One region of the Bacillus sp. LR_5 genome, then DNA from elsewhere that is predicted to be linked to it. Evidence: riboswitches for the same ligand, from Rfam matches in the RefSeq annotation. Region 1 holds a riboswitch; each other region holds the start of a gene.
The links. A riboswitch is a leader RNA that binds a small molecule or an ion and turns the genes downstream of it on or off. The one in region 1 is predicted to bind S-adenosylmethionine.
Positions count from the first base shown of each region.

Region 2: it holds a riboswitch for S-adenosylmethionine, as region 1 does, so the genes downstream of both, metI (cystathionine gamma-synthase/O-acetylhomoserine thiolyase) here and mtnW (2,3-diketo-5-methylthiopentyl-1-phosphate enolase) in region 1, are expected to answer to the same signal.
Region 3: it holds a riboswitch for S-adenosylmethionine, as region 1 does, so the genes downstream of both, metE (5-methyltetrahydropteroyltriglutamate--homocysteine S-methyltransferase) here and mtnW (2,3-diketo-5-methylthiopentyl-1-phosphate enolase) in region 1, are expected to answer to the same signal.

Region 1 covers NZ_JAVAXX010000380.1:2,585-4,850, reverse strand. The annotation lists partial or broken gene mtnE (methionine-glutamine aminotransferase) at 1-1,036, shown strand, start outside; SAM riboswitch class I at 1,078-1,178, shown strand; gene mtnW (2,3-diketo-5-methylthiopentyl-1-phosphate enolase) at 1,262-2,266, shown strand, end outside.
Region 2 covers NZ_JAVAXX010000198.1:3,021-5,286, forward strand. The annotation lists gene metC (cystathionine beta-lyase) at 1-101, opposite strand, end outside; gene metI (cystathionine gamma-synthase/O-acetylhomoserine thiolyase) at 94-1,215, opposite strand; SAM riboswitch class I at 1,283-1,403, opposite strand; gene RAC86_RS27270 (esterase family protein) at 1,571-2,266, shown strand, end outside.
Region 3 covers NZ_JAVAXX010000002.1:147,250-149,515, forward strand. The annotation lists gene metE (5-methyltetrahydropteroyltriglutamate--homocysteine S-methyltransferase) at 1-1,358, opposite strand, end outside; SAM riboswitch class I at 1,486-1,641, opposite strand; partial or broken gene isp (serine protease Isp) at 1,773-2,266, opposite strand, start outside.

The sequences.
Region 1 (2,266 bases):
AATGAAACGAGCCGTTGCGGATCCTGAAAATCATAAATACTCGACTTTTCGCGGCTCATATAGTCTGAAATCAGCCGCAGCAGCATTTTATAAACGAGAATACGGCATCGATCTTGACCCGGAAACTGAAGTCGCTGTATTATTCGGCGGGAAAGCCGGTCTGGTCGAGCTCCCGCAATGCTTGTTGAATCCGGGTGATACGATTTTAGTTCCGGATCCGGGCTATCCTGATTACTGGTCAGGTGTCACACTCGCGAAAGCGAAGATGGAAATGATGCCGCTCGTAAAGGACAGGGCGTTTCTTCCTGATTACAGCAGCATCGCGGCTGAAGTAAGGGAACAGGCGAAATTGATGTATTTGAATTATCCGAATAATCCGACGGGAGCTGTTGCTACCTCCGAGTTTTTTGAAGAAACCGTGAGTTTTGCGAAAGAAAACGGGATCTGTGTCGTTCATGATTTTGCTTACGGCGCTGTAGGATTTGACGGCTGCAAGCCGTTAAGCTTTTTGCAGACTGAAGGTGCGAAGGATATCGGAATTGAAATTTATACGCTGTCAAAAACGTATAACATGGCAGGGTGGCGGGTCGGTTTTGCTGTCGGAAACGCTTCGGTCATTGAAGCGATCAATCTTTATCAAGACCATATGTTTGTCAGTCTTTTCAGAGCGACTCAGGAGGCTGCAGCGGCGGCACTGCTAGCTGATCAGACGTGTGTGGCGGAGCAAAATGCCCGATATGAGAGCAGGCGAAACGCTTGGATTGCGGCATGCCGGGAAATCGGCTGGGATGTGACAGCTCCGGCAGGTTCATTTTTTGCATGGCTGCCTGTGCCTGAAGGCTATACTTCCGAGCAGTTCTCAGACCTTTTGCTGGAAAAAGCGAATGTGGCGGTTGCGGCTGGAAACGGCTTCGGTGAATATGGCGAGGGCTACGTCAGAGTCGGACTGCTGACAAGTGAAGAAAGACTCAAAGAAGCCGCTTATCGAATTGGGAAACTGAACCTGTTTACCCAAAAAAGCATTGACAAGATCTGATAACGATGGGATAATTCAAAATAATTTATAAAATCTATATTTTCTTATCAAGAGCAGGCAGAGGGACGAGCCCGATGAAGCCCGGCAACCGACTTATAAAGCACGGTGCTAATTCTTGCAGCTGGCGGCTGAGAGATAAGATTCGGACGAGAAACGAAACCTCTTTAGACGCGATTGCTGTTTGAAGAGGTTTTTTTATATGGATGAAATGAAAGGAGCTCTGGCATGAGTGAGTTATTAGCAACATATCTCCTGACCGAACCGGGAGCCGATACAGAGAAAAAAGCAGAACAAATCGCAACAGGATTGACAGTAGGCTCATGGACAGATCTGCCCCTTGTAAAACAGGAGCAAATGCAAAAGCACAAGGGGCGGGTGATAAAGGTCGAGGAAAGAGAGGGAACTCCTGCATCAGGGAAACAAGCGGTGATCACAATTGCCTATCCTGAAATCAATTTCTCTCAGGATATTCCGGCTTTGCTGACAACAGTGTTTGGCAAGCTGTCGCTGGACGGAAAAATCAAATTACTCGATCTTCACTTCTCTGAAGCATTTAAGCGCACGCTGCCGGGACCGAAGTTTGGCGTATACGGCATCCGGAAGCTGCTGGGAGAGTTTGAGAGACCGCTGTTAATGAGCATTTTTAAAGGGGTTATCGGAAGGGATCTGAGTGATATTAAAGAACAGCTCAGGCAGCAGGCGCTTGGCGGAGTTGATTTGATTAAGGACGATGAAATTTTCTTTGAGACAGGTCTGGCGCCTTTTGAAACAAGAATTACAGAAGGAAAGCAAATATTGAAAGAAACGTATGAGCAAACCGGGCATAAAACGCTGTATGCGGTCAATTTGACTGGACGTACGGCTGATCTGAAAGACAAAGCGAGACGCGCTGCCGAATTAGGAGCAGATGCGCTTTTGTTTAATGTCTTCGCTTACGGCTTGGACGTCATGCAAAGCCTAGCGGAAGATCCCGAAATCGCAATCCCGATTATGGCACATCCAGCTGTCAGCGGGGCGTTTACGTCTTCTCCGTTCTACGGATTTTCTCATGCTCTTTTGCTCGGAAAATTGAACCGGTATTGCGGTGCTGACTTCAGTCTCTTCCCATCTCCATACGGTTCGGTTGCGCTTCCAAAAGAAGATGCGCTGGCGATTCACGAAGAATGTGTAAGAGAGGATGCCTTTAACCAAACATTTGCCGTTCCGTCAGCAGGCATTCATCCCGGTATG
Region 2 (2,266 bases), on a different contig from region 1:
GAGGCGTGCTGAATCGGTACACTGACCGCCCCGGTTCCGCCGTCTGTTTTAAATGGATTGTGCACGAGCTGGGTTTCCAGCGTCCAATTGTGTTTACTCAAAAGAAACAGCTCCCTCTTTGACCTGACATAATGCCTGTTTTAGATCCTCTTTTAAATCTTCCGCATGTTCAATACCGACAGAAAAGCGCAGCAACCGATTGCACACCCCGTTTGCGATGCGGATCTCTTCAGGAATATCCATGTGCGTCTGGGTCGCAGGGTATGTAATAAAGCTTTCCACCCCGCCGAGGCTTTCTGCAAAACAAATGGTCTTCAGCGCTTTTAAAAACGGATTGACCCATTCTTCTTTTTGCAGACGGAAGGACAGCATGCCGCCTTTTCCGGGATACAGCACATCCGAAATTTCTTCCTGCTCTTCTAAAAACGCCGCAAGCTCCTGCGCGTTTGCCTGATGCTGGCCCATTCTGAGGCTCAGCGTCTTCATTCCTCTCATCAGAAGCCACGAATCAAATGGCGGCAGGACGGCGCCGATTGCATTTTGATGCTGAAACATTTCCTCTCCGAGCTGCTCATCCTTCACCACGACAAGTCCAGCAAGCAGATCGTTATGCCCGCCTAAATACTTGGTTGCGCTGTGAATGACAATGTCAGCTCCCAGCTCAAGCGGCCGCTGCAAGACCGGTGTATAAAATGTATTATCTACGATCAGCAGAAGACCGTGCTCCTTTGTAATCCGGGCAATATGTGCAATGTCCGCCTCCTGCATGAGGGGGTTTGTCGGCGTTTCCACAAACACCGCTTTTGTATTCGGCGTAATCTTAGAGCGTAAACAGTCCTCATCGCTGAAATCATCATAATGAAAAGTCAATCCGTATTTTTTCCATTCATTTTCAAATAAACGGTACGTGCCGCCATATAGGTCCGATGAAACGATCAGTTCATCTCCGCTTTTAAACAGCGCCATAATCGTTTGGATAGCAGCCATTCCCGAACTAAAGGCAAGCCCTCTCGCGCCGTTTTCTAAGTTAGCGATGGCGTCCTCAACAAGCTGGCGTGTCGGATTTTTTGTGCGGACATAATCAAATCCGGTAGATTCTCCGATCCCTCTGTGGCGGTATGCTGTTGATAAATAGATAGGAGCACTCACTGTTCCCGTGACTTCATCGCTACGGTTCCCAATTTGAGCTAATTTCGTTTCAACGTGCTGTGACATATAGCTGACACCTTCCCTTTTCAAAATAAAAACCCCTTCTTCATAAGAAGAAGGGGTTTAACGCTTCTTCTTATCTTCCAAGCATAAAAAACGCTTGCTGGATTTAGCACCTTGGCGCTTTGCACATGCAAAACAAGCCGGTTGCTGAGGTTTCTAAGGGCCAGTCCCTCCACCTCTCACGATAAGAAATATCGATTTCAATTTTCTGATTGTTTTATATTAGCGCAATTCACAGTTTATTTCAACACTTTTTTCTTCGTGTGCCGAACCGTTTAAAGAGAGAAATTTCTAATAATTCATGGTACAATAATTGAAAATGCAAGAAAGTATAGTGATGTCCTGGAGGAATGTTTTTATGGCACCGAAAAACGGCACAGTGCAAGAAAAGAAATTCTTTTCAAAAGAGCTTAACGAGGAAATGACCTTGCTTGTTTATCTGCCGTCCAACTACTCCCCGCTTTATAAATACCATGTCATTATCGCGCAGGACGGCCACGATTATTTCAGGCTGGGGAGAATCGGCAGACAGGTTGAGGAATTGCTGTCGAAACGCGAAATAGACCGGAGCATTATTATCGGTGTTCCTTATAAGGATGTAAAAGAGCGCAGAAACACCTATCATCCGGAGGGTTCAAAATTTTCGGCTTATAAACGGTTCATCGCCCATGAGCTCGTTCCTTTTGCAGATGATGAGTATCCAACCTATCAGATCGGTTACGGCCGAACGCTGATAGGTGATTCGCTCGGAGCAACCGTGTCACTTATGACAGCGCTTGATTATCCGAATATGTTTGGCAACATCATCATGCAGTCTCCCTATGTTGACAAACACGTACTAGAAGCCGTAAAACAGTCAGACGATATCAAACACCTCTCTATTTATCACCAAATCGGAACAAAAGAAACTGACGTCCACACGACAGACGGGAACATTCTGGACTTTACAGAACCGAACCGGGAGCTGAAACAGCTGCTGGAGAAAAAGCTTTCCGATTATGATTTCGAGCCATTTGACGGAGACCACAAATGGACATACTGGCAGCCGCTCATC
Region 3 (2,266 bases), on a different contig from region 1:
TTCCGCCATTTTTGGCGTGCGCTCCGCACTTCAGCAGACTGCGGGAAGCTTCCGATCGTAGTCGTCGGCAAAAGCGGAAGGCCGAGAGAGTCATTTTGCAGGGCTAAACGTTCTTCAAACGGAATCGGGCGTTTGAAGTCTTTATCGGTTAATTGCTCAAGTTCTTTCTTTTGTTCAGAATTTGCGCCTGTTGCAAACTGTTTGAGCGCCTGAATATCCGCTTTCGCCTGCTGAATCTGTTCGCTGATCGCCGCTTTTCCTGATACTAAACCTTCTTTCAAAGCTGTCAGCTCGGCTAGTTTTTCTTTTGCGTAGGATAATCCGTTCAGCAGATCCTTTTCCAAATGCTCATCAGGGTGCTTCGCTACCGGAACATGCAGCAGGCTGCTGGAAGGCTGAATCCACAGTTCATCAACCTTTGCAATGCTGAGAATATCAAGAACGGCATCGAGACGTTCTTCAAGATCCGCTTTCCAAATGTTGCGTCCGTCGATAACGCCGGCTGCCAGCACTTTGTCTGTTGGGAATCCGTGTGTTTTCAGCTGTTCCAGGTTTCTGCCTTTATCGTGAACGAAATCAAGGCCAATTCCCTGTACCGGGTAAGAGATCAGCTCTTCATAAGCATCAACAGAATCAAAATACGTCTGCAAAAGCACATTCAAGGATGAAAGCTCGTTAGTCATGCTTTCAAATAATTCTTTTGCGCCGCGGACATCTTCGGCAGAAGCTGTAACAAGCGCCGGCTCATCGATTTGAACCCATTTTACGCCTTCTTCTTCAAGCTCTTTCAGAAGCTGTACATATAACGGCACAAGGCGTTTTTGGATCGCTTTTGCTTCAGACGGTTCATAGCCTTTAGCAAGCGTGACGAATGTATAAGGGCCGACAATCACAGGTTTTGTTTCAACTCCGTATTCCTGTTTGATCCGGCGGTAATCTGTGAGCTGTTTGTTTCTTGTCAGGCGGAATTCAATGCTCTCGTCATATTCCGGAACGATGTAATGGTAATTTGTATTAAACCATTTTGTCATTTCACTGGATACGGCGTCTTTTATTCCGCGGGCGATAGCAAAGTATGTATCGGTAGCGTCAGTCAAATGTCTGAACCGTTTCGGAATCCAGTTGAAGCTGACTGCTGTGTCGAGTACATGGTCATACTGTGTGAAATCAGAAACAGGCACAACATCAATCTGCTGGTCAATTTGTGTTTTTGCTGCGGATAAAAATAGGTCGTCGATTTGCTTTAAAAACGTATCTTTATCAGTGCTGCCTTTCCAATACGCTTCAAGTGCTTTTTTCCATTCTCTGTTCAGTCCAATTCTCGGGAATCCTACATTCGATGTTTTGATGGTTGTCATTGTTTCTCCTCCTTTATATGTAAAACACTCTCGTTAACCCGCGGATACAGGCCGCTAAGAGGTTTTCTCACAATAAAAAGCCTCTTTCCCATGAGAGAAAGAGGCTTTTCTGCGTAAAACACTGCCTCTCTCATCTCTCAGACACAATCTGATGGAATTAGCACCGTGCCTTATGAGACATCAGTCTCGGCGCGAAAAGCAGTGCGCCCCATTTCACAATGGAATTACGGTCGGTTGCTGTTGGGGTCAAAAGGCCAATCCCTCGCCCAACTCTCGATAAGAGAAAATGTTATTAATTTTTTGAAAAGTTGAATCATTTGTTGGTAATCTTAACAGTAATTCAAATTCGCTGTCAACATAGAATTTGAAATTTCATTTACAATATTTGGTTTATGTTATATAAGAAAAATAATTTTATAGGGTCATCAAATGTGATTGCTCTGCTCTTTCTGCCAGCTCATCAGGAGCAGTTAAATACAGGAATCCATTGCCTGCCAGCGTTTTAGCAATATCAAGCGGAAGAGTCCTGCGGATCAGCTGTGCATAAACCTCAGATTCAGAAAGCTTTCTTTGAAATGATTCTTCTTCATAGCTTTTGATTAAAGCAAGCGCTCCGCTGACATGGGGAGCAGCCATTGAAGTGCCGGTAAGCTTACCGTACTTCTTGTTAGGAAGAGTGGATAAGATATTTTCTCCGGGAGCCACAAGGTCAATCTCTTTATTCGCGTTAGAAAATTCTGATAATTCTCGCGCTACCGAAACAGATCCAACCGCGATGACTTCATTATAAGCCGCAGGGTAGGAAAGCTCTTCTGTGCGTTCGTCTCCGTCACCCTCATTTCCCGCTGCGCAAACGACAAGCACTCCGTTTTTGACGGCGTTCTTCACTGCTTCTGCCAGCTCTGGCA